Regions from separate parts of the Nocardioides sp. GCM10028917 genome, predicted to be linked through region 1. Evidence: predicted binding sites of a transcription regulator. Region 1 holds the regulator's gene; each other region holds the start of a gene.

Evidence for each region. Region 1 encodes LexA, which represses DNA repair genes until DNA is damaged. Its sites were predicted from a motif close to TCGAACANNTGTTCGA; they were not measured.
Region 2: ruvC (crossover junction endodeoxyribonuclease RuvC) is a predicted target of LexA. The motif match lies at 7,958-7,973, and genes of this name have one in related genera.
Region 3: ACFQW6_RS08125 (DUF6504 family protein) is a predicted target of LexA. The motif match lies at 1,764-1,779, and genes of this name have one in related genera.

The regions. Positions count from the first base shown of each region.
Region 1 is NZ_JBHTFL010000007.1:30,341-40,393, forward strand. It holds gene ACFQW6_RS09510 (vitamin B12-dependent ribonucleotide reductase) at 1-772, opposite strand, end outside; gene nrdR (transcriptional regulator NrdR) at 876-1,352, opposite strand; gene ACFQW6_RS09520 (hypothetical protein) at 1,711-2,049, shown strand; gene ACFQW6_RS09525 (hypothetical protein) at 2,104-2,694, opposite strand; gene ACFQW6_RS09530 (hypothetical protein) at 2,871-3,434, opposite strand; gene ACFQW6_RS09535 (LysM peptidoglycan-binding domain-containing protein) at 3,633-3,980, opposite strand; gene ACFQW6_RS09540 (SDR family oxidoreductase) at 4,169-4,975, opposite strand; gene lexA (transcriptional repressor LexA) at 5,104-5,826, shown strand; gene ACFQW6_RS09550 (NAD(P)/FAD-dependent oxidoreductase) at 5,908-7,125, shown strand; gene ACFQW6_RS09555 (sulfotransferase family 2 domain-containing protein) at 7,159-7,890, shown strand; gene ACFQW6_RS09560 (ATP-dependent DNA helicase) at 7,900-9,894, opposite strand; gene ACFQW6_RS09565 (hypothetical protein) at 9,948-10,053, opposite strand, start outside.
Region 2 is NZ_JBHTFL010000002.1:3,875-13,927, forward strand. It holds gene ACFQW6_RS02960 (HIT family protein) at 1-203, shown strand, start outside; gene ACFQW6_RS02965 (N(5)-(carboxyethyl)ornithine synthase) at 188-1,330, opposite strand; gene ACFQW6_RS02970 (hypothetical protein) at 1,327-1,461, opposite strand; gene ACFQW6_RS02975 (inositol monophosphatase family protein) at 1,531-2,307, shown strand; gene pgsA (phosphatidylinositol phosphate synthase) at 2,317-2,940, shown strand; gene pdxS (pyridoxal 5'-phosphate synthase lyase subunit PdxS) at 3,005-3,925, shown strand; gene ACFQW6_RS02990 (VOC family protein) at 3,944-4,342, opposite strand; gene ACFQW6_RS02995 (helix-turn-helix domain-containing protein) at 4,339-5,220, opposite strand; gene ACFQW6_RS03000 (serine hydrolase domain-containing protein) at 5,260-6,438, opposite strand; gene pdxT (pyridoxal 5'-phosphate synthase glutaminase subunit PdxT) at 6,483-7,079, shown strand; gene ACFQW6_RS03010 (YebC/PmpR family DNA-binding transcriptional regulator) at 7,114-7,899, shown strand; gene ruvC (crossover junction endodeoxyribonuclease RuvC) at 8,003-8,560, shown strand; gene ruvA (Holliday junction branch migration protein RuvA) at 8,557-9,159, shown strand; gene ruvB (Holliday junction branch migration DNA helicase RuvB) at 9,176-10,053, shown strand, end outside.
Region 3 is NZ_JBHTFL010000006.1:101,753-111,805, forward strand. It holds gene ACFQW6_RS08115 (DNA polymerase III subunit alpha) at 1-904, opposite strand, end outside; gene ACFQW6_RS08120 (SAV_6107 family HEPN domain-containing protein) at 917-1,348, opposite strand; gene ACFQW6_RS08125 (DUF6504 family protein) at 1,360-1,686, opposite strand; gene ACFQW6_RS08130 (hypothetical protein) at 1,892-2,359, opposite strand; gene ACFQW6_RS08135 (YbaK/EbsC family protein) at 2,408-2,881, shown strand; gene ACFQW6_RS08140 (DUF4126 domain-containing protein) at 2,895-3,485, shown strand; gene ACFQW6_RS08145 (phytoene desaturase family protein) at 3,506-4,816, shown strand; gene ACFQW6_RS08150 (SIMPL domain-containing protein) at 4,810-5,418, opposite strand; gene metF (methylenetetrahydrofolate reductase [NAD(P)H]) at 5,424-6,314, opposite strand; gene ACFQW6_RS08160 (polyprenyl synthetase family protein) at 6,378-7,442, shown strand; gene ACFQW6_RS08165 (barstar family protein) at 7,614-8,048, opposite strand; gene ACFQW6_RS08170 (ribonuclease domain-containing protein) at 8,053-8,538, opposite strand; gene ACFQW6_RS08175 (Rv2175c family DNA-binding protein) at 8,538-8,909, opposite strand; gene ACFQW6_RS08180 (family 16 glycosylhydrolase) at 9,082-9,882, shown strand.

The sequences.
Region 1 (10,053 bases):
GCGCGCGGATCTTGTCCTCCTCGCGCGCCTTCGTCATCACGAACTCCTCGATGTCGGGGTGGTCGACGTCGAGGACGACCATCTTGGCCGCACGACGCGTGGCGCCGCCCGACTTGATGGTGCCCGCGGACGCGTCGGCGCCGCGCATGAAGGAGACGGGACCCGAGGCCGTACCGCCGGAGGAGAGGAGCTCCTTGGAGGAGCGGATGCGGGAGAGGTTGAGGCCGGCACCGGAGCCGCCCTTGAAGATGAAGCCCTCCTCCTTGTACCAGTTGAGGATCGAGTCCATCGAGTCGTCGACCGAGAGGATGAAGCAGGCCGAGACCTGCTGCGGCGACGGGGTGCCGACGTTGAACCACACCGGGGAGTTGAAGGAGAAGTACTGGTTGACCAGCAGCCAGGTCAGCTCGTGCTCGAAGATCTCGGCGTCGGCGTCACCGGCGAAGTAGCCGTTGTCGATGCCGGCCTTGGTGTACGTCTTCACGACCCGGTCAATGAGCTGCTTGAGGCTCCACTCGCGTACGTCGGTGCCGACCGCGCCGCGGAAGTACTTGGTGGTGACGATGGTGGAGGCGTTGACCGACCAGAAGTCGGGGAACTCCACGCCGCGCTGCTCGAAGACGGTCTCGCCGGTCTTCCAGTTCTGCTGGACGACGTCGCGACGCTCCCACGTGATGGCGTCGTAGGGGTGGGTGCCCTCGGTGCTGAAGACGCGCTCCAGCTTCAGGCCCTTGCCCCTCGCCTTGGCGCGGGTGCTCACCGTCTCGGTCATGCCATCTCCTGTGGTGGTGTGGTGTGAACATCGCGAGTCTTCTCGCGGTTGCTTGGTGAGCCCGGCAGGCGGCTTCCCCACCACCTGCCGGGCCGAATGTGGGTCAGCCCGTCTGGACGGGCTGATCGTCTGCGGCTCGCTCGAGCCGCAGCATCTTGATCTCGGCGTCGAAGTCGTCGACCGACTCGAACGCGCGGTAGACGCTCGCGAAGCGGAGGTAGGCCACCTCGTCGAGCGCGCGGAGTGGGGCCAGGATCGCGAGACCGACCTCGTTGGCGTCGAACTCGGCCTGGCCGCTGAGCCGCAGCGCGTCCTCGACGTCCTGGCCGAGGCACGCGAGCTGAGCGTCGGTGACCGGGCGGCCCTTGCAGGCCTTCCGGACGCCGGCGATCGCCTTGTCGCGGTTGAACGGCTCGGTGGCGCCGGAGCGCTTGAGCACCGTCAGCTGCATCTTCTCGACCGTGGTGAAGCGGCGGTCGCAGGCGGCGCACGTACGACGCCGACGGATCGAACCGCCGTCGTCGGCGACCCGGGAGTCGAGGACCTTGGTGTCCTCGTTCTTGCAGTTGGGACAGTGCATGGCGGTCCTCCTCTCGTTCTGCGGTCGGGCGCGCTTCGTACACCCACATAACGGGGTGTCGGCTGGGGATGTTCCTGTGGACAACTAGCCTTGAGCTGTGTGCTTCGCCCTCTGGCCTGTGCACCAGATGTGGATAACTACAGCGGTGTAACTACTAGATGTAGTGGTAACCGTACGCCCCGACCACAACGCATGGCAAGCGAATGCCGAACCTCGTCGGACCAATTTCGAGCCCACGGTAAAACCGCAGGTCAGTGCCCTTGTCACCCATGTTGAGGACGCGGGTCGACGGCGTGTCGGGGCCCACAACTCATCGGATCCCGTGCCCGATCAGGCCGCTTCCGCCACAATGACTTCCGTGTCCACGGCGGGTAAGCGAGCAGGGTCGCGGAGAGCGGCTCCGGCGCCGCGGACCCTCAACAAGGCCGCCCTCGGTCTGGGCATCGCGATCACCCTCTGCGTGGTCGCCTGGGGATACCTGGTCTATGCCGCCATCGACTTCGGTACGGCGGCGCGCAGCGGCTCCGACGGGTCGGCCTGGAGCTTCATGGCGCTGGCCTGCCTCGGTGCGATCGCCTGCCTCTTCGTCGGGCTGCTGCTGGTTGCGCGGCTGATGCGGGCGTTGGGGATCACCCAACCCCCGCCCTCGGACGACGCTCCCCCGCGCCCGGTCGGTGGGAAGCGCGCGGCACGCTGATCGCGGAGTCTCCGAGTCACCTGGTGACCCTGGCGCTCCGCGTTGTCGGCCGGCCTACTCGAGCACCAGCTGCGGGAGTGCCTCGACGATCTCGAGGTCCTGCCCCGCGCCCTCGACCGTCAGGGTGTCGGGGATCGACGTCCACTCTCCCTGCCCGATGCGGTACTCACCGGCGTACGTCGTGTCGACCCGTACGACGACGTCGCCCGTCCGCGCATAGGCGTGGGTGATCTCGAGGTCGGGGTGCGGGCTGCCGGGGCTGGTGGTCGTGGTGCTGTCGTCGTCCCCGAAGTAGTAGGTGTACGAGACGGGGACGGCTCGGATCACCACGGACTGGCCGGCGACAGTGACGGACTGGTCGATCGACCGGTGGTCGGGTGTGTAGAAGTTCGTCTCGAAGTTCACGAGCGTCCGCCCGCCGCGCGGTTGTACGACCAGCTTGGACGACGGCCAGGCGATTCGTTTGAACTGTCGGATGATCAGCTTGGCCAGGTCGACCTGCTGTACGGCGTTCTGCGGCACGCAGACGTCACCCACGTCCGTCCCGTCCATGTAGACGTCGTGGACGTATCCCTCCTGGCCGCCCTCCACGCATTCGACGTACTGCGTGCAGATGCCGCCGTTGTCGCACTGAATGGAGACCACCCACGTGTGGCCGTCGCCCGAACTAGAGCTTCCGGAATAGTCCGAGTAGGTCCATTGGCACTCAGCGTTCACTGAGTCCAAGCCTCCCGCTACCGCGCACGGTCCGTCAGCAGCACCGGCCGGAACCGGGACGAGCACCATCCAGGCCAGCAACAAGCAGCCAGCCAGGGCTGATCTCATGCCGCTGTCCGCAAGAAGTTCTTGATGCGCAACTCCTCGCCAACCTCCTCCAGGAACACAGTGAGGACCTCCCGGCCTCCGGCAAAGGACTGCTGTTCCTGACCTTGTGCATCGAGAACCTGCGTCCGACCCAGCACGCGCGTGAGCTGGTACTGGTCCGCGCCCCCGTCAGACTCGACGCTGACTACTCGCAGACCTCCGAGACGGACCGACCCGCCGTCGCCGTAGATCTGGTCGACTTGGTCGGCGAACTCCGAGCACGGCTTGCACTTCGGACCGAACGCTCGGTACTTGTCTGTGTCTCCGTCGTTCTGGGCCGTCAATGCCGCCGCCTGCCAGCGCCGGATGAAGTCCTCCGGACTCTCCGCCTCCGGCGTCTCGGACTCGATCGGAGTGGGGGTCGGCGAGGAACTGGTGGTCTCCGGGATCTTCGGCTCCGGCTCGGGGTCGTCGGAGCACCCTGCCAGGAGGACGGGGACCGCGAGGGTCAGCGCGAGGGCGCGGCGTACGTGCATGAAGTGCCTTCCCGAGAACAACGTCAGCACGCTGAAACTACCCATCTGGGCGACCGTGGAACCAGACCGACGGCAAAACCTGTGGAGAACCCGCGCGGGGACTGGATCTCGTGACGGTCGCTGCGCGACCTCCTCGATCAACGAGCGAGCCGAAATGCGCCGAGGGGCGGGCCACTGGGCCCGCCCCTCGCCTTCCCTTGGTCCACCAGCCGGGGTCGAAGCGGCTGATGGAGGCCTCTCGCGTCAGTCGGAGACTGGAACGCGGAGCTTCTGACCGGCCGCGAGGCCGGCGGACTCGAGGGCGTTGAGCCGCTCGATCTCGCTCATCATCGAGCGGACGTCGCCGTCGGTGGCGATGTCGCTGGCGATCCCCCACAGGGTGTCGCCGGGCGCGACCTGGACGATCTCGGTCGGGGCGGGCTGGCCGGCCTCGCCGGTGCCGACCGCGCCCCCGGCGAGCATGAACGCCACGCCGAGGACGAGGAACAGCGACGTCAGGAAGACCGCCAGGCGGCCGCGACGGGTCAGACGGACCGTCGAGCGGGCACGCGGGGTGGCGGTGAAAGCTGGGGCAAGGCTGAGGGTGCTCATTTGTGGCCTCCTGGGGAAGATCAGCCGGTCGTGTTCTGTCGAGCGAATGTCTAGTCGGACCCACCGACAGCGGCTTCCGCCACCGGGTGTCGATCAGATGTTCGATCGAACATGTGTACGACGTTAGAGCACGTGTTCGAACAACTCAAGGACCTCGTCGAACAAATGTTCGGCGTGTTCGAACACGTTCAGCGGCGACCCATCGCGCGTCGCCCCTGGGCTGCGAAGAGCCCGGCCGCGTGCTGCATCAGCCCCGGCGCGAGCGCCGAGCCGCGGACGACTCCCCCGCGCCAGCCCGGCACAGCCCGCACGACGCGGCGCGATCCCACGAGCGCGACTGCCGCGGCCGCCACGTCGGCGACCTCGAGGATCGGGCCGCCGGAGTGCACCAGCTGCGAGCCCAAGCCGGACGGGTCCTGGGCCGCGAGCATCGCGGTGTCGACCCCGTCGGGGCACAGGGCGTGCACCCGCACCCCGCGCGGCGCCTCGGCGTTGACGGAGGCGGAGAGGGAGACGACGGCGGCCTTCGTCGCGGCGTACATGCTGTAGCCCGGCACCGGCCCCAGGCCGGCGAGCGAGGCGATGTTGACGACGTCCCCGCCGGCGGGGCCGAACGCAGCGAGCGCGGCGCGCGTGCCCCACGTCGTACCCAGCAGGTTCACCTCCACCAGCCGGCGCACCTGCTCCTCCGACAGGTCGACCAGGGAGCCGTCGTCACCCACGCCGGCGTTGTTGAACCACGCCGTCAGCGCCCCGTGCCGCGCGGCCTCCTCAGCCACGAGGCGGTGCGCGTCGGGATCGCGTACGTCCTGGGCGAGGCCGGCGACCGCGCCGATCTCCGCCGCCGTTGCGGCGGCCGCCGAGCCGTCGAGGTCGCCGATGACGACTCGGTGCCCGTGGGCCACCATCAGCTCCGCGATCCCGCGTCCGATCCCGCGAGCCCCACCGGTCACGACGCAGGAGGAAGGCGGACCGGTCAGCGGGCTGGTCGACATGCCGGGACACTAGCGACACGCGGCTTCGAACAGGTGTTTGATCCTGCGGCATCCCGAGGTCTACGGTGGGCGCACCAGATCCTCCCTGTCCAGCCGCGGACGGAGGGGTCGACGCTAGTGGAGGACGCATGGCCAAGCAGGACGACAAGAACGTCATCGAGATGCCCGACGGCCCCCCGGACGCCACCGGCCTGACCCCGCGCCAGCAGCGGGTGCTCGCCACGATCAAGGACTCGATCGAGACCAAGGGCTACCCGCCCTCGATGCGTGAGATCGGCCAGGCCGTCGGCCTCACCTCGTCGTCCAGCGTCGCCCACCAGCTCCGGGTGCTCGAGGGCAAGGGCTTCCTCAAGCGTGACCCCAACCGACCCCGCGCCCTCGAGGTCTTCCTGCCGGAGGTGATGGCGGCGCGGCGCAGCATGTCGAGCGCCGAGGAGACGTCGTACGACGAGACCGGCATCGGCGACGCCAACCCCGTCGCCACCAACGTCCCGGTCGTCGGCCGCATCGCCGCCGGTGGCCCGATCCTCGCCGAGGAGCAGGTCACCGACGTGTTCCCGCTGCCCAAGCAGCTCGTCGGCGAGGGCACCCTCTTCCTCCTCGAGGTCTCCGGTGACTCGATGGTCGACGCGGCGATCTGCAACGGCGACTACGTCGTCATCCGCCAGGAGCAGACCGCCACCAACGGCCAGATCGTCGCGGCGATGATCGAGGGCGAGGCGACCGTCAAGACGTTCCAGCGCAAGGACGGCCACGTGTGGCTGCTGCCCCACAACGACGCCTACGACCCGATCCCGGGCGACAACGCCACGATCCTCGGCGTCGTGACGGCGGTGCTCCGCAGCCTCTGATCGACCGGGGTCTCGTGACGGGACTCCGTCCCTCCTCGACCAGCGGGGGCGCGGTGACCAGCGAGGGTGCACGATGGCGGCATGAGCAACGTCGAGCAGTCCTATGACTACGTCATCGTCGGTGCGGGGGTCGCCGCGGCGAGCGCCGTGAAGGGCATCCGTTCGCAGGACGAGTCCGGGCGGATCGCGGTCCTCGGCTCCGAGCCCGACAAGCCGGTCTACCGGCCCGTCCTGACCAAGGACCTCTGGCTCAAGGACGACGAGACCCTCGAGGGGTCCTCGCTCGCCGGCGACCTCGACGAGGACGACGCCGTCAACCTGGTCACCGACACCACGGTGACCGAGATCGACCCCGGCGCGCACGTCGTACGCCTCGCCGACGGCAGCAGCGTCGGCTACGGCAAGCTGCTGCTCGCCACGGGCGCCGAGCCCCGCGTGCTCGACGTCGACCCCGGCCCGCGGGTGATCTACTACCGCACCGCGGCCGACTACCAGCTCCTGCGCGCCGTCGCGACCGAGGGCAGCCACGTCGCGGTCATCGGTGGTGGCTACATCGGCTCGGAGATCACCTCGTCCCTCGTGCAGAACGGCGTGCAGGTCACCCTCGTGCTCGACCTCGAGGACGTCCAGGAGCAGATGTTCCCCCGCGCCCTCGCCGCCACCCTCACCAAGGCCTTCGCCGACCGCGGCGTGACCGTCGTGCACGGTTCGGTGGAGGGTGGCCAGGAGGAGGACGGCGGCGTACGGATCCGCCTCGGCGACGGCACCTCCATCACCGCCGACGCAGCCGTCATCGGTGTCGGCGTGCTCCCGCGCACCGGCCTCGCGGAGGCCGCCGGCCTCGAGGTCGACAACGGCGTCGTGTTGGACGAGCACCTGCGCACGAGCGACGCGGACGTGTACGCCGCGGGCGACGTCGCGTCGTACCCCGACGCCCTCCTCGGTCGCCGTCGCGTCGAGCACGTCGACCACGCCGAGAAGTCCGGCGAGCACGCCGGCAAGGTGATGGCCGGCGCCGACGACGCCTACGACTACACGCCGTTCTTCTGGTCCGACATCCTCGACTACGGCTACGAGGCCGTCGGCGAGACGAGCAGCCGGCTCGACATGGTCGAGGACTGGAAGGACGGCGAGGTCGGCACCGGCGTCGTCTACTACCTGAGGTCGGGACAGGTCCGCGGCGTGCTGCTGTGGAACGTCTGGGACAGCGTCGACAAGGCCCGCGCGCTCATCAAGGAGACCGCCGACACCCCCGTCCCCGACCCGGAGTCGCTGCGGGGGCGCATCCCGTTCGGGTGAGCGGCGGGGGAGGCTCCGTGTAGCCTCGCGCCGATGTCTGCCGCCGGCCCCGACTCTCCGCCACCGGAGCTCTTCCGCACCCGTCCGGGCAACCGGCGCCGACTGATCCCGGAGGCGCAGGCCGAGGTCGACCGCTTGGCCGCGGCGGGCGAGGCGTCCGCGTGGCTCAGCCCGCTGGCGTACAACCTCACGATCAGCCACAGCCACCGGTTCGTCTGGTACCGCGTGGCCAAGGTCGCGACGCGCACGATCCGGCACCACTGCGAGACGCACGGCGTGAGCGTGGACGTCGACCACGCGATGCGCGTGCGCTACCCGCTGGCCAGCTTCGCCGACTACTTCGCCTTCGCGTTCGTGCGCGACCCGCTGGACCGGTTCGTCTCCGCGTGGCACGACAAGGTCGTCGACAACAACTACTACGACTTCGACCCGGCCACCCACGAGCGGATGCAGGTGGTCGAGGAGTTCGCCCGCTGGACCGCCGCGCAGGACCTGTCCGCCGTGCCGGGCACCGACCAGCACCTCACCCTTCAGAGCCGGATGATCGACCTCAACAGGGTCGACTTCGTAGGTCGGCTGGAGACGTTCGACCGGGACTTCGCCGAGGTGTGCGAGCGCATCGGCGCACCGGCCGTGCCGTCGGCGCCGAAGAACCAGACCGCCCCCGGTGGCCGTGACCGGCAGGTGTCGGACGAGCTGAGCGAGCTGGTGGCCACGATGTACCGACGCGACTACCAGGTCTTCGGCTACGAGCCTCCGACCTGAATCGGCAGGCTACGACTGGCCGAGCCGCTTGAGCGCCTGCCGGACGAGCGCCGGGTCGGTGGTCGACCACATCGGCGGCAGCGACGCCTTGAGGAAGCGGCCGTAGCGCGCGGTCTCGAGGCGCGGGTCGAGCACGGCGACGATGCCGCGGTCGGAGGTCGTGCGGATGAGGCGGCCCGCGCCCTGGGCGAGCAGGAGTGCGGCGTGGGTGGCGGCGACCTGCATGAAGCCGTTGCCGCCCGCCTGGTCGGCGGCCTTCTGGCGCGCTGACATCAACGGGTCATCGGGCCGCGGGAACGGGATGCGGTCGATGAGCACCAGCTGGCAGGTGTCGCCCGGGACGTCGAGGCCCTGCCACAGCGAGAGCGTGCCGAAGAGGCACGTGTGGGGGTCCTCGACGAACTGCTTGGCGAGCTCGGGCAGCTGCGCGTCGCCCTGGGCGAGCGTCGTCAGGTGCGGCAGGCGCGCCCGCACCGCCTCGGCCGCCGTCTCCGCGGCGCGTCGGGACGAGAACAGTCCGAGCGTGCGGCCCTCGAGGGCGTCGACGAGCTCGCAGATCTCGTCGAGCTGCGCAGGGCCGAGGCCGTCCCGGCCGGGCTGCGGCAGGTGGCGGGCGACGTAGAGGATCGACTGCTGGCCGTAGTCGAAGGGCGAGCCGACGTCGATGCCCTTCCACGGCAGCGCGTCGTCGGCGTCGGTGGTGGCGACCTGGTGGCCGACCCGTTCGGTGGGCTTGAGGCCGAGCGAGGTGGCGACCGCGCCGAACTCGCCGCCGAGCATCAGCGTCGCGCTGGTGAAGACGACGGTCTTGTCGGTGAGCAGCTTGTCGCGCATCGGGCCCCACACCTGCAGGGGCGCGACGTGGAGCCGGGCCGGGAAACGGTCGCGGGCCTCGCCCAGCCACAGCACGTCGGCCTGGGAGCCGGCGGCCATCCGCTCGGCGTTGACGAAGACCTCCTGCACCATGCCCTTGGCCTGGGTGCGGCCGGCATCGGCCTCGCCCTCGCCGCCGGACTCGCGCGGGAACGCCGACAGGCACGCGCGCGCCGCGTCGCGTACGAGCACGAGGGCGTCGGAGAGCTGGGTGGACACCTGGTCGATGCGGCCGGGCGGCGTGGCCTCGATCGCCTCGGCCAGCTGCTGGGCGGCGTCCTCGAGGTCGCCGGCAGGGTCGCCGTCACCGTCGGCCCAGCGCATGGCGCGGCGGGCGGCCCGCTCGATGTCGGACACCCCGAGCTCGTCGGTCGCGGCCTGGGTGACGCGCGCCGTCAGCTCGTGGGCCTCGTCGATGACGACCGTGTCGTAGTCGGGGATCATCGGCACGTCCTCGATCGCGTCGATCGCGAGGAGGGAGTGGTTCGTGACGATCAGGTGGCTGCGGTGGGCCTTCTCGCGGGCGAGCTCGGCGAAGCACTCCGCGCCGAAGGGGCACTTGCTCGCGCCGAGGCACTCGCGGTGGTTGACCGAGACCTGTCGCCACTCGCGGTCGGTGTGGCGCGGGGCGTTGTCGCGCTCGCCGCTGCCGCCCTGCTCGGTCTCCTCCTCGGCCCACGCCCGCAGCTCGAGGACCTTCTCGGCCATGGCCCCGAGCGGCACGTCGACCAGCGTGCCCTGGTCGTCAGGGACGCCGGCGCGGATCCGGTGGAGGCAGGCGTAGTTGGAGCGACCCTTGAGGACGGCGTACGACGTGTCGAGGCCGGGCACGTCCTTGACCGCCTCGACCAGCCTGGGGAGGTCACGCTCGACGAGCTGGTGCTGCAGGGCGAGGGTCGCGGTGGCGACGACGACGCGCTTGTCGTGGAGCATCGCCGGGACGAGGTAGCCCAGCGACTTGCCGGTGCCGGTGCCAGCCTGCACGAGGAGGTGGCGGCCCTCCTCCATCGCCTCGGCGACCTCGGTCGCCATCTGCACCTGGCCGTCGCGCTGCTGCCCACCAAGGGCGGCGACCGCCGTGCTCAGCACCTCGCTGACGGGTGCGGGAACGGTGGCGGTCTCGGGCACCAGAGCACCCTACGCGGCGGCGCCGACGCTCCGTCGTACGCCGTCCACAGCGGCCGTCAGTACTTGTTCTTGCGGCCGATCTGGCGCTCGATGCGGCGCTCGGGCTGGCCGAGGACCCGGGCGAGGATCTTGACCCGGTAGCGGTAGGCGACCACGCCCAGG
Region 2 (10,053 bases), on a different contig from region 1:
ACTCCTTCAACGTCGGCCTCAACCTCGGCCGGTCTGCCGGCGGGTCCCTGTCCGAGCACCTGCACCAGCACGTGGTGCCGCGGTGGACCGGCGACGCCAACTTCATCACCGTCGTCGGCGGCACCAAGACCCTGCCGCAGCTGCTCGAGGACACCCGTGACCTGCTGGCCGCCGCCTGGGACCCGGCTCAGACCACCAGGTAGGGGTGCTCGGCGGCCCGACCCTGGAACGCCAGGATCGCGGGATTGCAGATCCGGCCGTCGCGGATCTCCATGGCGCGCTTGATCGTCTCGTCGGCGTCCCATGCCTCGGGCCCGCTGAGCACGGTCCCCATGAAGGGCAGCAGAGCCTCGCTGTTCTCCCACGTGGCCGAGTTCCACAGGTAGGACGGACTGTGGTCCACGGCGTAGTAGTGGACCCGGTCCGCGACGGTGAACATCGGGTCGTCGAACGTCGTCGGCACTGCCCACGAGAACCCCATGCCCTCGTCGCAGGACACGTCCACGATGAGGCTGCCCAGCCTGAAGTCCGCCAGGTCCTCGGTCTGCAGGTACGTCAGCGGCGCCGCCGTGTCCTGCAGCGTGCAGTTGACGACGATGTCCGCCTCGGCCAGGTAGGGAGCCAGGGGCATCCGTCCGCGCTCGGTGATGACATGGGTGACGGTCGACTCCCCGGGGTGATGGTCGAACTGCCGGATCCGTACGGAGTGGATGGGGGAGCCGACAGCGGCGACGCCGCGGGTGGTGAGCACCACGACCTCGTGGACGCCGTGCGCCTTCAGGGCGGTGACCGCGCCCCGGGCCGTGGCACCGAACCCGATGACGACCGCGCTCAGCCGGCGGCCGTAGTCGCCGGTGATCCCGACGAGCTCCATGGCCTGGAGCACCGAGCAGTAGCCGGCGAGCTCGTTGTTCTTGTGGAAGACGTGGAGGCCGACGTGCCCGTCCGCCGTCCAGTGGTTCATCGCCTCGAAGGCGATCAGCGTGAGCTCACGGTCGATCGCGAGCTGCGTCATCGCGCGGTCCTGCACGCAGTGCGGCCACCCCCAGAGGACCTGACCGGCGCGCATGGCCGCGACGTCCTCGTGCTGCGGCTTGGGCAGCACGACGACGTCGGAGTCCTGCAGGATCTCGTCACGGGACGCGAAACCGGCCACGTGCGGGGCCAGCTCGTCGTCGGTGATGCCGAAGTGGTCGGCGTACCCGTGCTCGAGGGTCGTCCGTGCCGCGATCCCGGGGTCCAGGCGCGACAGGTGGTCGGGGTGCAGCGGGAGGCGGTGCTCGTTCTCCTTGGCGGACGTGCCGATGACGCCGAGGCTGAGGGGGCTCACTTCTTCTTCGGCATGAAGGGCTCGTCCTTGTCGCCCTTCCCGGCCGCCTTCGCGTGCTTCTCGGCGCGCTTCTCCTTGATGGACTTCCCGGACTTCTTGGACATGCCCTGTCGCGGCGACTTGTCGCTCATCGAGGCTCCTCGGTAGGAAGCCTGGGTGGCTCCGTCCTGCCACAGTACGCCCCGGCTACCGTGGCACCCGTGGACGACGACGGGCGACTCGAGCGCGACGCAGCACTCGCCGCCGACCTGGTCCGGGAGGCGGCCCTGCTGGCCGCCCGCATCCGGCAGGAGGGCCTGGACGTCGAGCGCAAGACCAGCGGCTCCGACATCGTCACGCAGGCCGACACCGCAGCCGAGCGGCTCATCGTGCAGCAGCTCACCGCCGAGCGGCCGGACGACGCGATCGTGGGGGAGGAGGGCGCGTCGAGGCCCGGCACCTCGGGGCGGACGTGGGTGATCGATCCCGTGGACGGCACCTACAACTTCTCCCGCGGCAGCGACTGGTGGTGCACGGCGATCGCCCTGCACGACGAGGACGACGTGCTGCTCGGCGCGGTCCACCACGCCGCCAGCCTGCGCACCTGGGTGGGCGGGCCCGACCTGCCGAGCACCTGCGACGGCACGCCGCTCGCGCCGCTCCCGGACACCCCGAGCGAGGCCCGCTGCGCCGCGACCTACCTGCACCCGCCGTTCTACGGCAGCGAGGTCGGCGAGGCCTTCGCGCGCGCACTCGGCCAGGTCGGCACGCTGCGGATGTTCGGCTCCGGGACGATGGACACGATGGCGATCGCGTCGGGTCAGTGGGACGTGCTCTTCCAGCACTCCGTCGCCGACTGGGACCGGCTGCCGGGCGCCGCGATCATCCGCGGCGCGGGCGGCGAGTCGGTCGTCGTACCCGCTGCGGGCGTGGACTGGACGATCTCCGGGGCGCCCGCAGCGGTCGCGGACGTCCAGGCGGCGCTGCTCGACCGGTAGCCTGCGGCCGTGCTCGATCGGTTCAAGCAGTTCTGGCAGGGCGTGATGCTCGCGCCCTTCATCAACCTGTTCATCCGTCTGGGCATCAGCCCCGACGTGGTGACGCTGGTCGGCACCCTCGGGGTGAGCTTCGGCGCACTGTTCTTCTTCCCCCTCGGCATGGTCTGGGAGGGCGTCCTGTTCATCACTGCCTTCGTCTTCAGCGACCTGATCGACGGCGCGATGGCCCGCAAGGTCGGGCGCAAGGACGACTTCGGCGCCTTCCTCGACTCGACGCTCGACCGGGTCGCCGACGGCGCGCTGTTCGGCGGGCTGGTCCTCTTCTTCGCCTGGGAGCGTGAGAGCCCCCTCTACCTCTCCCTGTGCCTCGTCATCCTCGTCATGGGTGCCGTGACGTCGTACGCCCGCGCCAAGGCCGACCACCTCGGCTACGACGCCAAGGTCGGCATCGCCGAGCGTCCCGACCGCCTGGTCGGGATGCTCGTGCCGGCCTTCTTCGCCGACCTCCTCGACCTGTGGATCCTCCTCGAGGTCGCCCTCTGGGCACTCGCGGTCGCGGCCACCGTCACGGTCGCGCAGCGCATCTGGGTCGTCCGCCGACAGGCGCTCGCGCGGGCGGCCTCGCAAGCCTGACCGAGCGCGCGACCGCTGGCGGCCCGATGCATCCTTTGGGATGAGCCCGCACTACGATCCAGACATGGCTGAGCACACCCCCCAGACGTCTGTCGAGACCCCCATCGAGCACGGCACCAGTCGCGTCAAGCGCGGCATGGCCGAGATGCTCAAGGGCGGCGTGATCATGGACGTCGTCACTGCCGACCAGGCGAAGATCGCCGAGGACGCCGGCGCCGTCGCCGTGATGGCGCTCGAGCGCGTGCCGGCCGACATCCGTGCCCAGGGCGGCGTGTCCCGGATGAGCGACCCCGACATGATCGACTCCATCATCGAGGCCGTCTCGATCCCGGTGATGGCCAAGGCCCGCATCGGTCACTTCGCCGAGGCGCAGGTGCTCCAGTCGCTCGGCGTCGACTACATCGACGAGTCCGAGGTCCTCACCCCGGCCGACTACACCAACCACATCGACAAGTGGGCCTTCACGGTCCCGTTCGTGTGCGGTGCGACCAACCTGGGCGAGGCGCTGCGCCGCATCACCGAGGGCGCGGCGATGATCCGCTCCAAGGGCGAGGCCGGCACCGGCGACGTCTCCAACGCGGTGATGCACATGCGCACCATCGGCGGTGAGCTGCGTCGGCTGCACAGCATGTCCGAGGACGAGCTCTACGTCGCGGCCAAGGAGCTGCAGGCCCCCTACGAGCTGGTCAAGGAGGTCGCGGCCGCGGGCAAGCTGCCGGTCGTCCTCTTCACCGCTGGCGGCATCGCCACCCCGGCCGACGCCGCGATGATGATGCAGCTCGGCGCCGAGGGCGTCTTCGTCGGGTCGGGCATCTTCAAGTCCGGCAACCCGGCCCAGCGCGCCGAGGCGATCGTCAAGGCCACCACCTTCCACGACGACCCCGACGTGGTCGCCAAGGTCTCGCGCGGCCTCGGCGAGGCCATGGTCGGCATCAACGTCGACGAGATCCCGCAGCCGCACCGGCTGGCCGAGCGCGGCTGGTGACGCGTCGCCGCGGCGGCCTCAGCCCCGCCGCGGCTCGCCGGCGTACGTCCCGAAGGACCACTGGTTGCCCTCCGGGTCGGTGACGCGGACCTCCCGGCTGCCGTAGTCCTGCTCGACGACCGGCGACGGGTCGAGGCCCGCGTCGACCGCGCGCCGGTGCACCTCGTCGACGTCGGAGGCGACGACGTACGCCGCCGTGGTACCGGGCTGCTGGGTGAACGGGCCGTCGGGCTTGTGACACCCGAGCATCACCCCGCCGCCCTCGGGCCAGTCGAGCTGGGCGTGCTGGACGACGCCCGCCTCGTCGCGGTAGGCGGCCGTCTCCTCGAAGCCGAGCGCGACGAGCGTGCGGATCACGAGGTCGGGGTCGTGCGCCTGCAGCGCGGGCCAGACGGTGGTGCGGTGGGGATCGCTCATGGGCCCGATGCTGCCGCGACGCCCGCCGGCGCGCCTTGGACATTTGGGAACTCCGCGGCGAGCCATGCCGACGGCGCGAGCCCGGCGAACTCGCGGAAGTCGCGCACCAGGTGCGACTGGTCGAAGTAGCCCGTGCGGGCGGCCACCTGCGCCAGCGACGCGCCCGCGGACGCCGCGGCGACCACCTCGCGGCGCGCGGTGTCGAAGCGGGCCAGCCGCTGCACGGTCTTGGGTCCGTGGCCCGTCTCGGCCGTGAGCAGCTGGTTCAGCCTCCGGCGGCTGTAGCCCACGGCGTCCGCGACCTCGCCGACCGCACGGGGGCTCGGGCCGGTGAGCAGGCGCCACGCCTCCTCGATCTCGGGCGACGGCCCCCCGCGGGAGGCGGCGCGGTCCGTGCGGTCGGCCAGGCGCACCAGGAACCTGCTCACCGCGGCGTACCTCCCGGGCCAGTCGAGGGCCGCGTGCAGCTCCTCGACCACCCGGTCGACCTCGTCGCCGCCGACGAGGTCGCGCGCGTCCCAGCTGCCGACCGGGAGGTCGGAGGCCGGGACGCCGAGCAGCCGCCGTACGCCGACCGGGTGGAGGGTCAGCTGCACCCCGGTCCACCGACCGGGCTGCTCCACCATCGCCGCGCGGGTGTGCAGCCCGCCCAGGCTTACCCACTGCGCGTCGCGCACGCCGGCGTCCCACGCCTCGGCTGTGGGTGCGGTGCGCAGAGGACGCTCCAGGCTCAGCACCAGGGTCAGCCCGGCGGACGGCAGTCCCCGGTGGACGCCGGGGACGAGGCCCTCAGCGGAGTAGCCGTACATCGCGAGCACGTGCGGGGCGAGCCGCGCCGGGACCCGCGCCGCCGGCAGGTGCTCCCACGCCCCGACCATCCACCGAGTGTGCCGCACCGTGCGGCGCGGCGTCACGCGTCAGCGAAGGGCGCGGGTCAGCACGCGCGCGGCACGGCTGAAGCCGTACGCCTCCTCGCCCGACTGGGCGGGCAGCCCGAGCCGGACCACCATCGTGCGAGTCGACGGGTCGACGAGCAGCACCTGCCCGCCGAAGCCGAGCGCGGCGAAGACGTCGACGGGGGCCGACGGCGCGAGCTGTCCGGTCACCGGGCGCAGCGGCTGGCCCTGGGCGTCAACCGGGTCGGTCGCGCCGCGCAGGGCCCCGGGACGGTTGAGCCACCACAGGTAGCCGTAGGCCGCGTTGTGGACCGTCGAGGACCGCCCGACCGCGCGTCTGACGTAGGCAGCGTCGAGGATGCGCGTGCCGCCGACCTTCCCGCGGTCGAGGTAGAGCCGACCGAGCCGGGCGATGTCGAGGCACGTGGTGCGGAGGCCGTAGAACACCGCCGCGTCGTCCGCGGGGTCGGTGATGAACGACGACCGGGTCATGCCGAGCGGCTCGAACAGGCGCTCCCGGGCGAACCTCGCCACCGGCATCCCGGTCGCCTCCTCCAGCACCGGCTCGAGGACCTGGATCGCGGCGTTGTTGTAGGCCCACGCACTGCCGGGGGCGTACTGCTGCGGGAGCGAGACGGCGTAGTCGGTGCGGCTCCGGGCCGCGAGCAGGTCGGCGTAGTCGGACTGGAGCGACCAGAAGCGGCCGCTGTCGTTGGAGAGCAGGTTGCGCACCGTCACCGACTCCGAGGCAATGCCGCGCCACTGCGGCACGTAGGTCGAGACCGGATCGTCGAGGCGCAGGTCGCCGTCGCGGACGGCGATGCCGACCAGCGTGCTCGTGACCGACTTCGTGATCGAGAAGACCTCGCGGGGTTCCTCGCGGGGCAGCTGCCAGTTCCACTCACCGACCAGCCTGCCCTTGCGCAGGACCGCGAAGCAGGTGGAGTCGAGCCGGCGGGCCTCGGCCGCGCCGCGCCGGACGGCCCTCGTGCGCAGGCCCAGCCGGGCGGGCGTCGCGACGGGCCAGCCCTCGACCTCACCGGCGCGCGGCGCCGGGCGACCAGCGGCCGCGTCGACGGACCCTCCGACCGGCCCGGCCGACCCGGCGAGAGCGCCGGCGGTGCTCGCGGAGCCGCTGCCGGCGGCGAGCGACAGGGCAAGCAGGGCGGCGCCCAGCAGGGCCGGACGGGGGAGACTCATGGGGCGTGAGCCTACGGCGACAAGGCGGCCTAGGATCGGCGTTCGTGAATCCGACCATCGGCGTGCTCGCGCTGCAGGGCGACGTGCGCGAGCACCTCGACGTCCTGCGGTCGCTGGGCGCGGACCCGATCTCCGTACGCCGTCCCGCCGAGCTCGCCGCCTGCGACGGCCTCGTCCTCCCGGGCGGCGAGTCCACCACGATGGTCAAGCTGGCCAGGATCTTCGACCTGCTCGACCCGCTGCGCGACGCCGTACGCGGTGGGCTGCCCGCCTTCGGGACGTGCGCGGGGATGATCCTGCTCGCCGACCACATCGAGGACGGCGCGGCCGGGCAGGAGACCGTCGGCGGCCTGCACATCACGGTGCGTCGGAACGCCTTCGGCCGCCAGGTCGACTCCTTCGAGGAGGACCTGCACGTCGACGGGCTGGCCGACCCGGTGCGAGCGGTCTTCATCCGCGCGCCGTGGGTCGAGGCCGTCGACGACGACGTCGAGGTGCTGGCCCGGGTGGAGGACGGTCCCGCCGCGGGTAGGATCGTCGCGGTCCGTCAAGGCCCCCTGATGGCGACCTCGTTCCATCCCGAGGTCGGCAGCGACGGCCGGGTCCACGGCATGTTCGTGGACCTGGTGCGCTCGGCCTGACGACGTACAGACGAAGCGACGGATAGAGGGACTCATGTCAGGCCACTCCAAGTGGGCAACGACCAAGCACAAGAAGGCCGCGATCGACGCCAAGCGCGGCAAGCTCTTCGCCAAGCTGATCAAGAACATCGAGGTCGCGGCGAAGCAGGGCGGCGGCGACCCGGCCGGCAACCCGACGCTCTACGACGCCATCCAGAAGGCGAAGAAGAGCTCGGTCCCCAACAAGAACATCGACTCCGCGCTCAAGCGGGGCTCGGGTGCCGAGTCGGGCGGCGTCGACTACAAGGCGATCTCCTACGAGGTCTACGGCCCGCAGGGCGTCGCGATCCTCGTCGAGTGCCTCACCGACAACACCAACCGCGCCGCGATGGAGGTCCGCACGGCGGTCACCCGCAACGGCGGCACCATGGCCGACCCCGGCTCGGTCTCGCGCCTGTTCACCCGCAAGGGCATCGTGGTCGTGCCGAAGTCGCAGGACCACGACGGCACGGTCCGTGAGGTCACCGAGGACGACGTCCTCGAGGCGACCCTCGACGCGGGCGCCGAGGAGGTCAACGACCTCCACGAGGCGTTCCAGGTGCAGAGCGAGGCCACCGACGTCGTGGCGGTCCGCACCGCCCTGCAGGACGCCGGCATCGACTACGACTCCGCCGACGTCGAGTTCGTGCCCAGCATGGAGATCCCGGTCGACGCGGCCGGCGCCGGCAAGGTGCTCCACCTCGTCGACGCCCTCGAGGACCTCGACGACGTCCAGGACGTCTTCACCAACGTCGACATCCCCGCCGACGTGATGGCCGAGCTCGAGACCGCCGACGCCTGAGGCGCCTGCGCCGCGTGTCGTACGACGTCGCGCCGCCGGCGCGGGTTAGCGTGGTCGCACGAACACATGTTCGGACGAGACCGACGGCGGAAGGGGTGTGCGCGTGCGCGTGCTCGGCATCGACCCCGGCCTGACCCGGTGTGGCGTCGGGGTGGTCGACGGCAGCGTCGGCCGGCCGCTGACGATGGTGGACGTCGGCGTGGTGCGCACGAGCTCGACGCTCCCGATCGCGGAGCGGCTGGTCACGATCGAGAAGGGCCTCGACGCCTGGATCGAGGAGCACCGGCCCGACGCGGTCGCGGTGGAGCGCGTCTTCGCCCGCTCCGACTCCAGCACCATCATGGGCACCGCCCAGGCCAGCGGCATCGCGCTCGTCGTCGCGGCGCGTCGCGGCCTGCCGATCGCCATGCACACCCCGAGCGAGGTGAAGGCTGCGGTCTCCGGCAACGGGCGCGCCGACAAGGCGCAGGTGGGGGCGATGGTCGTCCGCATCCTGCGGCTGTCCGAGCTCCCCAAGCCCGCTGACGCCGCCGACGCGCTCGCGCTGGCCATCACCCACGTCTGGCGCGGCTCGGCGCACACCCGCCTCGAGGCCGCCGCGGCACAGGCCGCGGCACAGGCCCGGGCGCACCAGAAGCAGACCCCGATGAGGACCCGATGATCGCCTTCGTCCGCGGCGAGGTCGCCGCCGTCACCCTGTCCAGCGCCGTCCTCGAGGTCGGCGGGGTCGGCCTCGAGCTGATGTGCACGCCCGGCACCCTCGCCACGCTCCGCGTCGGCCGGCCCGCGACGCTGCCCACCAGCATGGTCGTGCGCGAGGACAGCCTGACGATCTTCGGCTTCCTCGACGAGGACGAGAAGCAGGTCTTCGAGATCGTCCAGACCGCGTCCGGGGTCGGCCCCAAGGTCGCCCAGGCGATCGTCGCGGTCATGAGCCCCGACGACGTACGCCGTGCCATCACGACCGAGGACGTCAAGGCGCTGACCCGCGTCCCGGGGATCGGGCAGAAGGGCGCCCAGCGCATCATCCTCGAGCTCAAGGACCGCATCGGTCCGCCGGTCGGCGTGCACCACCCGGCCGCTGCAGCCGTGCCCGCCACCGACGCCTGGCGCGACCAGGTGCAGCAGGGCCTCGTCGGGCTGGGCTGGTCGGCCAAGGAGTCGGAGAAGGCGGTCGAGGCCGTCGCTCCCGAGGCCGGCGACGCCCCCGACGTCGGCGCCCTGCTGCGCGCCGCCCTCCGCGCGCTGAGCAAGGCGTGAGGGGAGCGGGACGGCGATGAACTGGGACGACACCGACGAGGACACCGACGACGTCGAGCTGACCGACGCAGAGCTGGGCCACCTGCAGCGGCTGACCGACGCCGAGGCCGACGGCGACGACCGCGCGGTCGAGGCGGCGCTGCGGCCCAAGACGCTCGACGAGGTCGTCGGGCAGGCGCGCGTACGTGACCAGCTGGGGCTGGTCCTCGAGGCGGCGCGCCGCCGGGGCCGGGCGCCCGACCACGTGCTCCTCTCCGGACCGCCCGGGCTCGGCAAGACCACGCTCGCGATGATCATCGCCGCCGAGATGAGCACGCCGCTGCGGCTCACGAGCGGCCCGGCGATCACCCACGCCGGTGACCTCGCCGCGATCCTGTCGGGCCTCAACGACGGCGACGTCCTCTTCGTCGACGAGATCCACCGGATGTCGCGGCCGGCCGAGGAGATGCTCTACATGGCGATGGAGGACTTCCGGGTCGACGTCGTCATCGGCAAGGGGCCGGGAGCGACCGCCATCCCGCTGGAGATCCCGCCGTTCACCCTCGTCGGCGCCACCACCCGGGCCGGGCTCCTTCCCGGTCCGCTGCGCGACCGGTTCGGCTTCACCGCCCACCTCGAGTTCTACGAGCCCCACGAGCTCGACCAGATCGTCCACCGCTCCGCCGGGCTGCTCGGCGTGCACCTCACCTCGGAGGGCTCCAGCGAGATCGCGTCCCGCTCGCGCGGCACCCCCCGCATCGCCAACCGCCTGCTGCGCCGGGTCCGCGACTACGCCCAGGTGCGCGCCGACGGCGTGCTGACCCTGCCGGTGGCCCAGGCCGCGCTCGACCTGTTCGAGGTCGACGAGTCCGGCCTCGACCGCCTGGACCGCGCGGTGCTCGACGTGCTGTGCCG
Region 3 (10,053 bases), on a different contig from region 1:
AGATCTCGTCGGCCACCTCCTGCATCTGCTTCCCGGTCTTGAGGAATCCCTCGGCGTTGCCGCGCGTGCCGTCGGGACCGACGTCACGCAGCCCGGCCGAGCCCAGCGGCACCAGCCGCCGGGCCGCGTCGAGCACGTCGACCGTCGGCGCGTCGAGCCGGTCGGCGTAGCGCACCGCGTTGGTCAGCACCGTCGTGAGGCCGGCGCGGCGGGCGAGGCCGGCCATCCGCGCGGCGTGGGCAGACGTACCCGGCCCCCAGGCACCCGCGCGGCCGCCGAGCCGGTGGGACACCAGTCCGACGACGAGATTGGCACGCGGCACCACCTCCAGCCATGGCGCGAGCACCGCCGGGCCGAGGTCGTCGCGGCGCCGGGTGGCGACCGCGCCCACCTCCGAGGACGGCCCGAGCAGCACGAGCACGTCACCGCCGGCAAGGTGGGGGGCCAGCAGGTCGAGCGTCGCGACGGGTCGCCCGCGCTCGCCGGACAGGTGCACCGAGGACACCATCCGGCACAGCGCCGCCCAGCCAGCCCTTCCCATGGCCAGGAACGTGACGCGGGCGCTGCCCCCCGGCAGCTGGGACGGATCACGGGACACGCCACCGCGCGCCGGTGCCGGACGTCGGGGCGGGCGCCCACCGCCGCCCCTGACCGCCGCCCCTCCGGTCGCCGCGTCGGTGGTCGGCGCGACCGCGAGGTCGACCCCGAGCACCGGCCGGATGCCGGCCCGGCGGGCGGCGCCGACGAACTTGACGGCGCCGTAGGTCCCGTCACGATCGGTGAGCGCAAGGGTGTCCATCCCGTGCTCGGCAGCCCGCTGGACGAGCACGTGGGGGTGGGACGCGCCGTATCGCAGGGAGAACCCGGAGGCGACGTGGAGGTGGACGAACGGGTCTGACGACACCTCGCCCCGCCCTCAGGCGACGCTGGCGTGCGGGACCAGGCCGAGCGCCTGCTCGACCACGGCGAGGAACCGGTCGGCGTCGCGCACCAGGTCGTCGGCCTCCCGCTCGGTCACGGCCCGGGTCGACCCGGCCTCGGCGGCCGCCCGCTTGCCGGCACCGGCGGCGAAGAAGCTCGCCCACTCCGTCAGCTCGGGCGCCACCTCGGCGAGCAGGACCCACGCGTTCTTCTGTCGGCGGCCCCGGGGAGCCGGGCGGGCCCGGGCCGCGAGCAGGGCTGCCGCGGCACAGAGCGCCGCGACGTGGGCGCAGGCGTACCGAGTCGGCACGTCGCGCGCCGTGATGGAGTCGCGGAGCGACGTCGCGGAACGCTCGAGGTAGGAGTGCGCGGTGGCCGGGAGCAGGTGCGGTCCGGCGGAGGGACCGGGGCTGGTCGTGGAGGTCATGGCGCCGGCCCTCAGTCCAGGCACCCGACGAGCTGCCAGCGCCCGTCGGACCAGTCGAAGGAGAGGTCGAAGACACCGTAGGACTGCTGGTCGCCGGCCTGCTGCCGTCCGCCCTGGATCCCGCGGCCGGCCTCCACCCGCCACAGCTCTCGCTCGGCGACGAGATCGGTCGGGGTCCTCGACTGCTCGCCGTCGGTCGCCCCCTGCCACCAGGGACCGGTCTCCACCCAGTGCGCGACGACCGCGCGCACCTTCCACAACCTGCCTCGCCACAGGAACTGGTCGGGGTCCTCAGCCTCGCCTCGTCGCACCTCGACGGGGTCGTCGTACTGCCTCATCGCGCCTCCTCGCATCCGTCGACCCCGGGCCGACCCGGGGGGCGGTGGGGGTCGAGGTCACCGCCACCCGGGTCGCATCGAACACCTGTTCGAACAACCACAACGGTACTCCCCCCCACCGACAACCCGTCAAGGGCCGGCGCGACTTCTGGGGACGAAGTCCGGATACGAACGGAGGTGAGCGGCGGACGGGCGCGGAAGGTCGTCAGACCCGACGCAGGTACGCGGTCGTCTCGCGCTGCCAGAGGAAGAACGAGAGCACCAGGCCCTCGACGATCACCAGGGCCGACAGCACGACGAAGACGACGGGGAGGTTGCTGTCGAGGCAGACCACGCCGACCAGGACACCGACGCCCGCGGTGGCGGTGAGCACCGGACGGGTCCAGCCGTAGCCGCCCACGAAGAAGGAGCCGAGCACGAGCACCAGCGCAGCGAAGCCGACGAACGCGACGACCGAGAGCGCGACGAAGCCCGGCACGATGGGGCTCTCCCGCAACATCTCGATGCCACCCTGGGCGAGCAGCTCCTGCGCCGACGGGTTGCCCTTCGCCCAGCCGAGGATGACGTCGTCGCGCCTCAACCAGATCAGCAGCGTGATCACGCCGGACGTCGCCACGATCAGTCCGAGCACTCGCAAGCTGTTGACCACGGATCCCGGCAGGTCGCGCGCCATGGTGAAGTCCCCCTGAGGCTGGTCGTCGTTCGTCGCTAGGCTCGCATCATGTCGACCGAGCACGCATCGATCACCTCATTTCGAGGCGACCTCACCCGGCGCGGAGGCACCGGTGACGTGGTCATCCTGCCCGAGAGCGCCCACACTGCCGCACTCGCCGCGGCGGCGCTCGGCTGTGAGGTCGGCGCCATCGCCAACAGCCTGCTCTTCGACGGTGACGGCGAGCCCGTCCTGGTCCTCACCTCCGGTGCCCACCGCGTCGACACGGCGCTGGTCGCCGAACGCATCGGCGTGACCCGGCTCCGGCGTGCCGACCCCGACTTCGTGCGCCGGCACACCGGCCAGGTGATCGGGGGCGTCTCCCCCATCGACCACCCGGCGCCGATCCGCACCTGGATCGACCCGTGGCTGCGTCGGCACGACGTGGTGTGGGCGGCGGCCGGCCACCCGGCCGCGGTGTTCTCGACGTCGTACGACGAGCTGGTGGCGATGACCGGCGCGGTCGAGGTCGAGGTGGACTGATGGGGGCCCGCTGATGGACGCACTGGCCCTCACCTTCTCCAGCGGGTGGGCGAGCGGCATCAACGCCTACCTCGTCGTGCTGGTGCTGGGCATCGCCGACCGGGTCGGCTCCTACTCCGACATCCCCGACGTCCTGGGCCGGTGGGACGTGCTGGCCGCGGCCGGCTTCATGTTCGCGATGGAGTTCGTCGCCGACAAGATCCCCTACATCGACTCGACGTGGGACGCGATCTCCACCGCGATCCGGCCGACCGTCGGCGCGGTCATCGGCGTGCTGCTCGCCGGCGACGCCACGTCGCTGGACCAGGCCGTCCTCGGCGTGGTGGGCGGCGGCACCGCACTGCTGAGCCACCTGGCGAAGGCGGGCGGCCGGCTGGCCATCAACTCCTCCCCCGAGCCGGTGACCAACGTCGGTGCCAGCCTGACCGAGGACGCCACGGTGCTCGGCGTGGTGTGGTTCTCGCTCGAGCACCCGCAAGCGGCTGCCGCGATCGCCGGCGTCCTGCTCCTGGCCGGCCTGGGCCTGCTGCTGGTCCTCAGCCGGCTGGTGCGCCGCGGGTGGCGGCGCTGGAAGAACAAGGAGCCCGTCGACCGGACGACCTAGGGGACGCCTAGGGTTCCCTCGTGGCTCGTGTGGCGGTGGTGGGAGGCGGCTTCAGCGGCATGGCAGCCGCTGCCCGGCTGGCCAGGCTGGGCCACGAGGTCACCCTCCTCGAGCGCGCCGAGCACCTCGGCGGGGCACTGACCACGGTCGAGCACGACGACTTCGCCTGGGACGCCGGACCGACCACGACGCTCCTGCCAGCGGTCGTGCGCGACCTGTTCCGCAAGTCGGGCCGCCCGCTCGAGCGGGAGGTCGACCTCCAGCCGCTCGACCTGGTCCGCGAGCACCGCTTCGCCGACGGTTCGTCGGTGCGCCTGCCCGGCGGCTCGCGAGCCGCCCAGCACGCGGCCTTCGAGTCCCTCGGTGCGGGCCTGGGTCGGCAGTGGGTCGACCACGTGGCGTCGTACGGCGAGCCGTGGGAGCTGCTGCGCAAGGAGTGGTACGAGCGGCCCTTCGACCCCGACGTCGCGCCACGCGAGCTCGTGGCGCTGCTCGACCGGCGCGAGTCGCTGCACAAGCGGCTGCGTCGGTCGCTCGGCGACGAGCGGCTGCGCCTGGTCGCGGGGCACCGGCTCGTCATGGACGGTCACGACCTGCGGCGGGCGCCGGTGCTCGCCGGCGTCGACGTCTACCTCGAGCAGCGGTTCGGCTCGTGGACCGTCCCCGGCGGGCTCGCCGCCCTCGGCGTGGCGATGGCCGACCGCCTCGCGCTGCGCGGCGTCACCGTGCTGACCGGTACGCAGGCGATGGACCTCGTCGTGCGCGACGGTCGGGTCGCGGCGGTCCGCGCCGCGGGCAGCGAGGTCGACGCCGACCACGTGGTCGTCGCGATCGACCCGCGACGGCTGCCCGCTCTCGCGTCGTACGTCCGGCGCTCGATGCCCGCCTTCCCGCCGGTCGTGTGCCACGTGGGGCTCGAGGGCGAGCTGCCCGACCTGCCCCACGAGGTGGTGCTCCACGGCGACCCGCTTCTGGTGGTGCGCCCGGGTGGCCGGGCGCCGGACGGTGCTGCGGCGTGGACGGTGCTGGCACGAGGCCTCGTCGCCGAGGACGTCCTCACGGCGCTGGCGCGCCACGGCCTCGACGTCCGCCGACAGGTCGTCGCCCGCGTGGACCGCACCCCGCGCGACCTCGTCGAGGCATGGGGCGGCTCGCCCCACGGCGTCCAGTGGCAGGGTCCGCGCACAGCCCGCTCGCGTCTGGGCCCGCGGACGCCGATCGCGGGCGTGCTGGCCGTCGGGGCGCACGCCACCACCGGGTCCGGCCTGCCGTTCGCCGGCCTCAGCGCCGCACTGGTCGCCGAGATGGTCGGCCGGGCCCCACGTCAGTAGGCGAGCTCCCACACCACCGTGACGGTCGTGCTGACCGACGCCTCGCCCGGCTCGAGGCCGTCGGCTGACGCGCGGGCCAGCGCGATCTTCGGCATCGGCGAGGGGCCGCGGTGGGCATCGCCCTCGACGATCGTCTGCACGGCACCGAGTCCCGCACCGGCGAGCCGGGCCAGCTGGGCGGCGCGCTCGCGCGCGTCGTGGAAGGCGGCCTCGCGGGCCTTGTCACCGGCTCTGTGGTCCTCGGTGACCTCCAGCGCCACGCCGTCGATCGCGAGCGAGTCACCGACCTCACCCGCCAGGTCGGCCACGAGCGCACCGGCGGCCGCCAGGTTCGGGCAGGCGATGGCGTAGGAGTGGCGCGCCTCGTAACCGGCCTCGCGCCCCTCGTGGTCGCGGGCGGGCCACACGGAGATGCCGGACGAGGCGACCCGGGTCTCCTCGGTGTGGCGGTGCGCGACCTCGACGACGGTGGCGGCGGCGGCTGCCATCGCTGCATGGGCCTCCGCGACGCCGCTCCCCCGCGCCACGGCCGCGAGCCGCACCACGGCGCTGTCCGGCACGACGGTGACGACGCCGGTCCCGGTCACGGTGACGGTCTGCACGCGCGTCAGACGGTGATCTGCAGGTTGGCGAAGATCTCGCGCGTCGCCTTGGACCGGTTGAGCGTGTAGAAGTGGAGGCCCGGAGCTCCGGCGTCGAGCAGCGTCTCGCACAGCTCGGTCGCGATCGCGATGCCCTCGGCCCGGAGCCGGGCCGGGTCGTCGGCGTACGGCGTGAGGCGGGCGGTGATCTCCTCGGGCAGCTGTCGGCGCGAGAGCTCCACCATCCGCTCCATCGAGCGGAGGTTCAGGATCGGCATGATCCCCGGGATGATCGGCAGGTCGGCGCCGACGGCCCGCGCGCGCTCCACGAGCGCGACGTAGTCGCTGGCGCGCAGCACCATGTCGGTGACCGCGAACTCCGCACCGGCGTCGTGCTTGGCGCGAAGCACGCGCGCGTCCGCGTCGAGGTCCGCTGCCTCGACGTGGCCCTCGGGGAAGGCGGCGACGCCGATGCGCATGTCGGTCCGCTCGCGGATCAGCGCGACCAGCTCGTTGGCGTAGGTCAGCCCACCCTCCGTCGGCGTCCACGGCGTGCCCGGACCGCCCGGCGGGTCGCCCCGCAGCGCCATCACGTGCTCGACGCCCGCTCGGCCGAGGTCGTCGAGGATCGCGGCGATCTCGTCGGTCGTGTGCCCGACGCAGGTCAGGTGGGCGACCGGGAGCATGCTGGTCTCCCGGGCGATCCGCTCGGTGATCGCCACGGTGCGGTCGCGCGTCGTGCCGCCCGCGCCGTAGGTCACCGACACGAACGTCGGCCCGTAGGGCTCGAGGTCCGTGATCGCCTGCCACAGCTGCTGCTCGCCGGCCTCGTCCTTGGGCGGGAAGAACTCGAAGGAGAACGACCGGTCGCCGCGCGCGAGCAGCTCGCGCATGCTCTGTCCCCGTGCTTGCGTCATGCGCAACAGCGTACGGACGACCGCGCCGTCATCGGCGCGGTGTCCAATGTCTAGGCTGAACTGGTGACGACCTGGGACCCCGCCGACCTCCGCGACCGGGTCCAGCAGGTGCTGGATGCCTTCCTCGACGAGCGGGCGGCCGAGCTCGCCCCGCTCGGTCCCGACGCCGGTCGCCTGATCGCCGAGGCACGGACGGCCGTCAGCGGGGGCAAGCGGTTCCGCGCGGCCTTCTGCCACTGGGGCCACCGGGCCATCCGGCCGTCAGTGGACGACGACGCCGCGCTGGCCCGGGCGTGCGCCTCGCTGGAGGTGCTGCACGCCAGCGCGCTCGTCCACGACGACTTCATGGACGCCTCCGACACCCGGCGCGGCCGGCCGGCGACCCATCGCGCGTTCGAGGCCGAGCACCGTGCCGCGGGGTGGCGCGGCGACCCCGAGCAGTACGGTGCCGCCGCCGCGATCCTGCTCGGCGACCTCCTCCTCGGCTGGGCCGAGGACATGCTGCGCCGCAGCGGGTTCCCCGCCGACGAGGTCGCTCCCGGCCTGGCCATCTTCGAGCAGTGCCGCAACGAGGTCATCGCGGGCCAGTTCCTCGACGTCTCCGTGCAGGCGCGCGGCCGGGCGGACGTCGACACGGCGATGACGGTGCTGCGCTACAAGTCCGCCAAGTACTCCATCGAGCGCCCGATACACATCGGGGCCGCCCTCGCCGGGGCCACCCCCGGCCAGCTCGAGCAGCTCGGCCGCTTCGGCCTGCCCCTGGGCGAGGCCTTCCAGCTGCGCGACGACCTGCTCGGGGTGTTCGGCGACCCGGAGGAGACGGGCAAGCCGGCCGGCGACGACCTGGTGGAGGGCAAGCGCACGGTGCTCGTCGCCCTCGCCCTCGATGCCGCTCCCCGCGCCGCGGCCGAGCGCCTCGACGCCGCGCTGGGCACGCCGCTCACCGGCACCGACGTCGACGAGCTGCGCGGCATTATCGACGACTCCGGGGCGCGCGCGCAGGTCGAGGCCGTGATCGGGCAGCTGTCCGAGCACGCGGTCGAGGCGCTCCGGGCAGCCGACATCGACGCACACGCACGCGACGTGCTCGTCGAGCTGGCGGCAGCGGCGACCCAGCGAACGGTTTGATGGGCTCGGTCTAATGGGCTCGCTCCGCTCGCCGTGTCCGCGGCGCTCGTGACCCGCTCGTTCGTCGTCGCGCCCGCGGCCTCCCCCGCTCCGCTCCTCCGGCCTTGGCGCTCCTCCTGCACTCGCGGGCGCGCGCGGACCCCTCGGGCACGGGCGTCCCGGTCAGTCCGCTCAGTCCAGGCTGGTGACCCCGGGCACGACGGGGCCGTCGCCCCGCAGCAGCACGGTGAACGGCACGCCTCGCTCGTCGTTGACCCGGGAGCCCAGCACGCTGAGCGCGATGCTGAAGGCCTTCTCGTCCGCCCGGGCGAGCGTCGACCAGCCGTCCCACAGCAGGACGACTCCGTCGCGACCGCTCCCGATGTCGTGGAGGCAGTCGGCGAGGGCGTCGAAGTTCTGCCCGTAGTGGTCCGGGAAGTCCAGCGCCTCGCCGACCGCCGCGAGGAAGGCCGGCTTCGTGTCCGCGCCGGTCCAGCCGTCCACCCAGCCGAAGCCCCAACCGGCGTGCTCGACGGCGTGGCGGACGTCGGCGACGTCGAACGCCCCGTGCCACCGATGGATCCCCGGGGGTTCGTGCCCTGCCAGGACCGCTGCGAGTCCGCTCACGTCCCTACCTCCTGATGAGTGAGAACGAGCTGTAGTGGTCGTCGGTCCAGTAGAGCTCCTCGCCGTCGCCCGCCACGATGCGGCGCGCACCGCGGTGGTCGACGCCGGGGGTGGGGACCGTGTACTCCCGGTAGTAGCCCATCGGCCGGTCGGGCAGCAGCTCCTCGCGGTTGCCGAAGGTGCCGCCGTCGTGGTCGGGCTCGGGGAACGGGCCGCCGGCGTCGATGAGCTCGACCGTCCGTCCCGCCTCGGGCGGGAGAGCAGCCAGGCGTACGACGGGCAGGCCGCTCGCCGCGTCGGTCGCGGTCGCGTCGTCCCGGGACGGGGCGGTGGTCGGGGACGGGGACGAGGAGGTCGACCGGGAGTCGCCCTCCGGGTCCTCGTCGCCCTGACCGCCGCCGGCGACCAGCCAGGCGACGAGCATCGTCGCCGCCGCGAGGAGCAGCAGCCAGCGGTAGCGCTGCCTGCCCGTCGACGCGGCCTCGGCCATCAGTACTCCAGCACCTGGGCGCGGCGCTTGACCTCGCTGCCGCGGTTCTCGCGGAGGGCGTCGATCGGACGCCCCGGGAGGTCGTCGTCGGTGAAGAGCCAGGCGATGCACTCGCGGTCGTCGAAGCGGTGGTCGTGCAGGAGAACCAGCAGGCCGGACAGCCCCTTGACCACCAGGCCGTCCTGGATGAAGTCGGCCGGCACCTTGGGGCCGGCACCCGGAACGGGCACCGCGGCGGCGAGCTCGTGCTCGCGGATCATCGTGCGCACCTTGCCCGGCGTCACGCCGAGCAGCTCGGCGACCTGGTTCCAGTCGAGCCACTCGGGGACGAGGGCAGCCAGGTCACGATCGGCGAGGGGAACGCCACTCATGCGCGTACTCGCTTCGCTCCGTGCGCGCACGAGGCACATGTCAGGCTGTGTTCGACTATTCCTTCGCTGCGCTCAGTCATGCCCGCAGCCTATGAGAGCGCCGCTGCGGCAGCGAAGTCCTGCGAGGCCGCCGAAGTTGTCACCCCGGCGGGTGGTCCGTACCGTGCCGTGGATGCACCCCCTCCGATCCGCTCTCGCTGCAGCCCTCGTGGGCCTGCTGGCGCTCACGCTCTCCCCGGTCGTGGGCCCCGCCTCGGCCGACCACTACGACGGCGCGCCCGGCCCGGTCCACGCCGGCAACACGTTCGGCTGGTACCAGCACGGCGTGTTCCGCCAGGAGTTCATCGGCCCCAAGCCGGGCTTCTGGAAGAAGCAGGGCCGCGGCGTGGTCCGCACCCAGAACGGCATGCTCACCCTGATGAGCACCAAGCGGGGCAGCGTGTCGGCCACCCTCGACCTCAAGGGCCACACCTACGGTCGCTGGGAGGTCCGGATGCGCGCCCGCACCATGGCGAAGGTCAAGGGCGGCAAGCCGTTCAAGGTCGTCACCGAGCTGGTTCCCGGCGGCACCCGCGCGCAGCACTGCGGCGGCCGTGACATCGGCATCGAGAACTTCACGCTCGGCACCAACACGGTGAAGTCGTACGTCCACACGCTCCCCAACAGCTCCTACCGCGGCTTCCTCGGCCGCCACCTGCGCAACGACCGCTGGCACACGTACGCCGTCGAGGTCGCCAAGGACCACGTCTCCTGGTTCGTCGACGCCCACGTCATCCACACCGAGCGCCGCACCGAGGCGCTCGACCCCGTGCCGCGGCAGCTGAAGTTCGAGCTGCGCGCGAAGAAGGGCACGACGATGGACCCGGCCCGGATGCAGATGGACTGGATGCGCTACTGGTCGATGCGCGCCCCCAACGAGAAGTCCATCAAGGCTCCCCAGCTCGAGCTCAGCACGTTCAACGGCGCCTGCTGACCGGCCCCACCCGGAGCAACCACACGAGGCAACCCACGCGCGGCGGCCGTGGCCGGGGCGACACGCCCGGCCCGGGCGCCGTTCGTCTCCCGAGGCCCACAGTGGCTAGCGTCGACTGCTCGTTCGCGCGCTTCCCTCCCGCGGGCCTCGAACCCTCGGGCGCAGCGGACG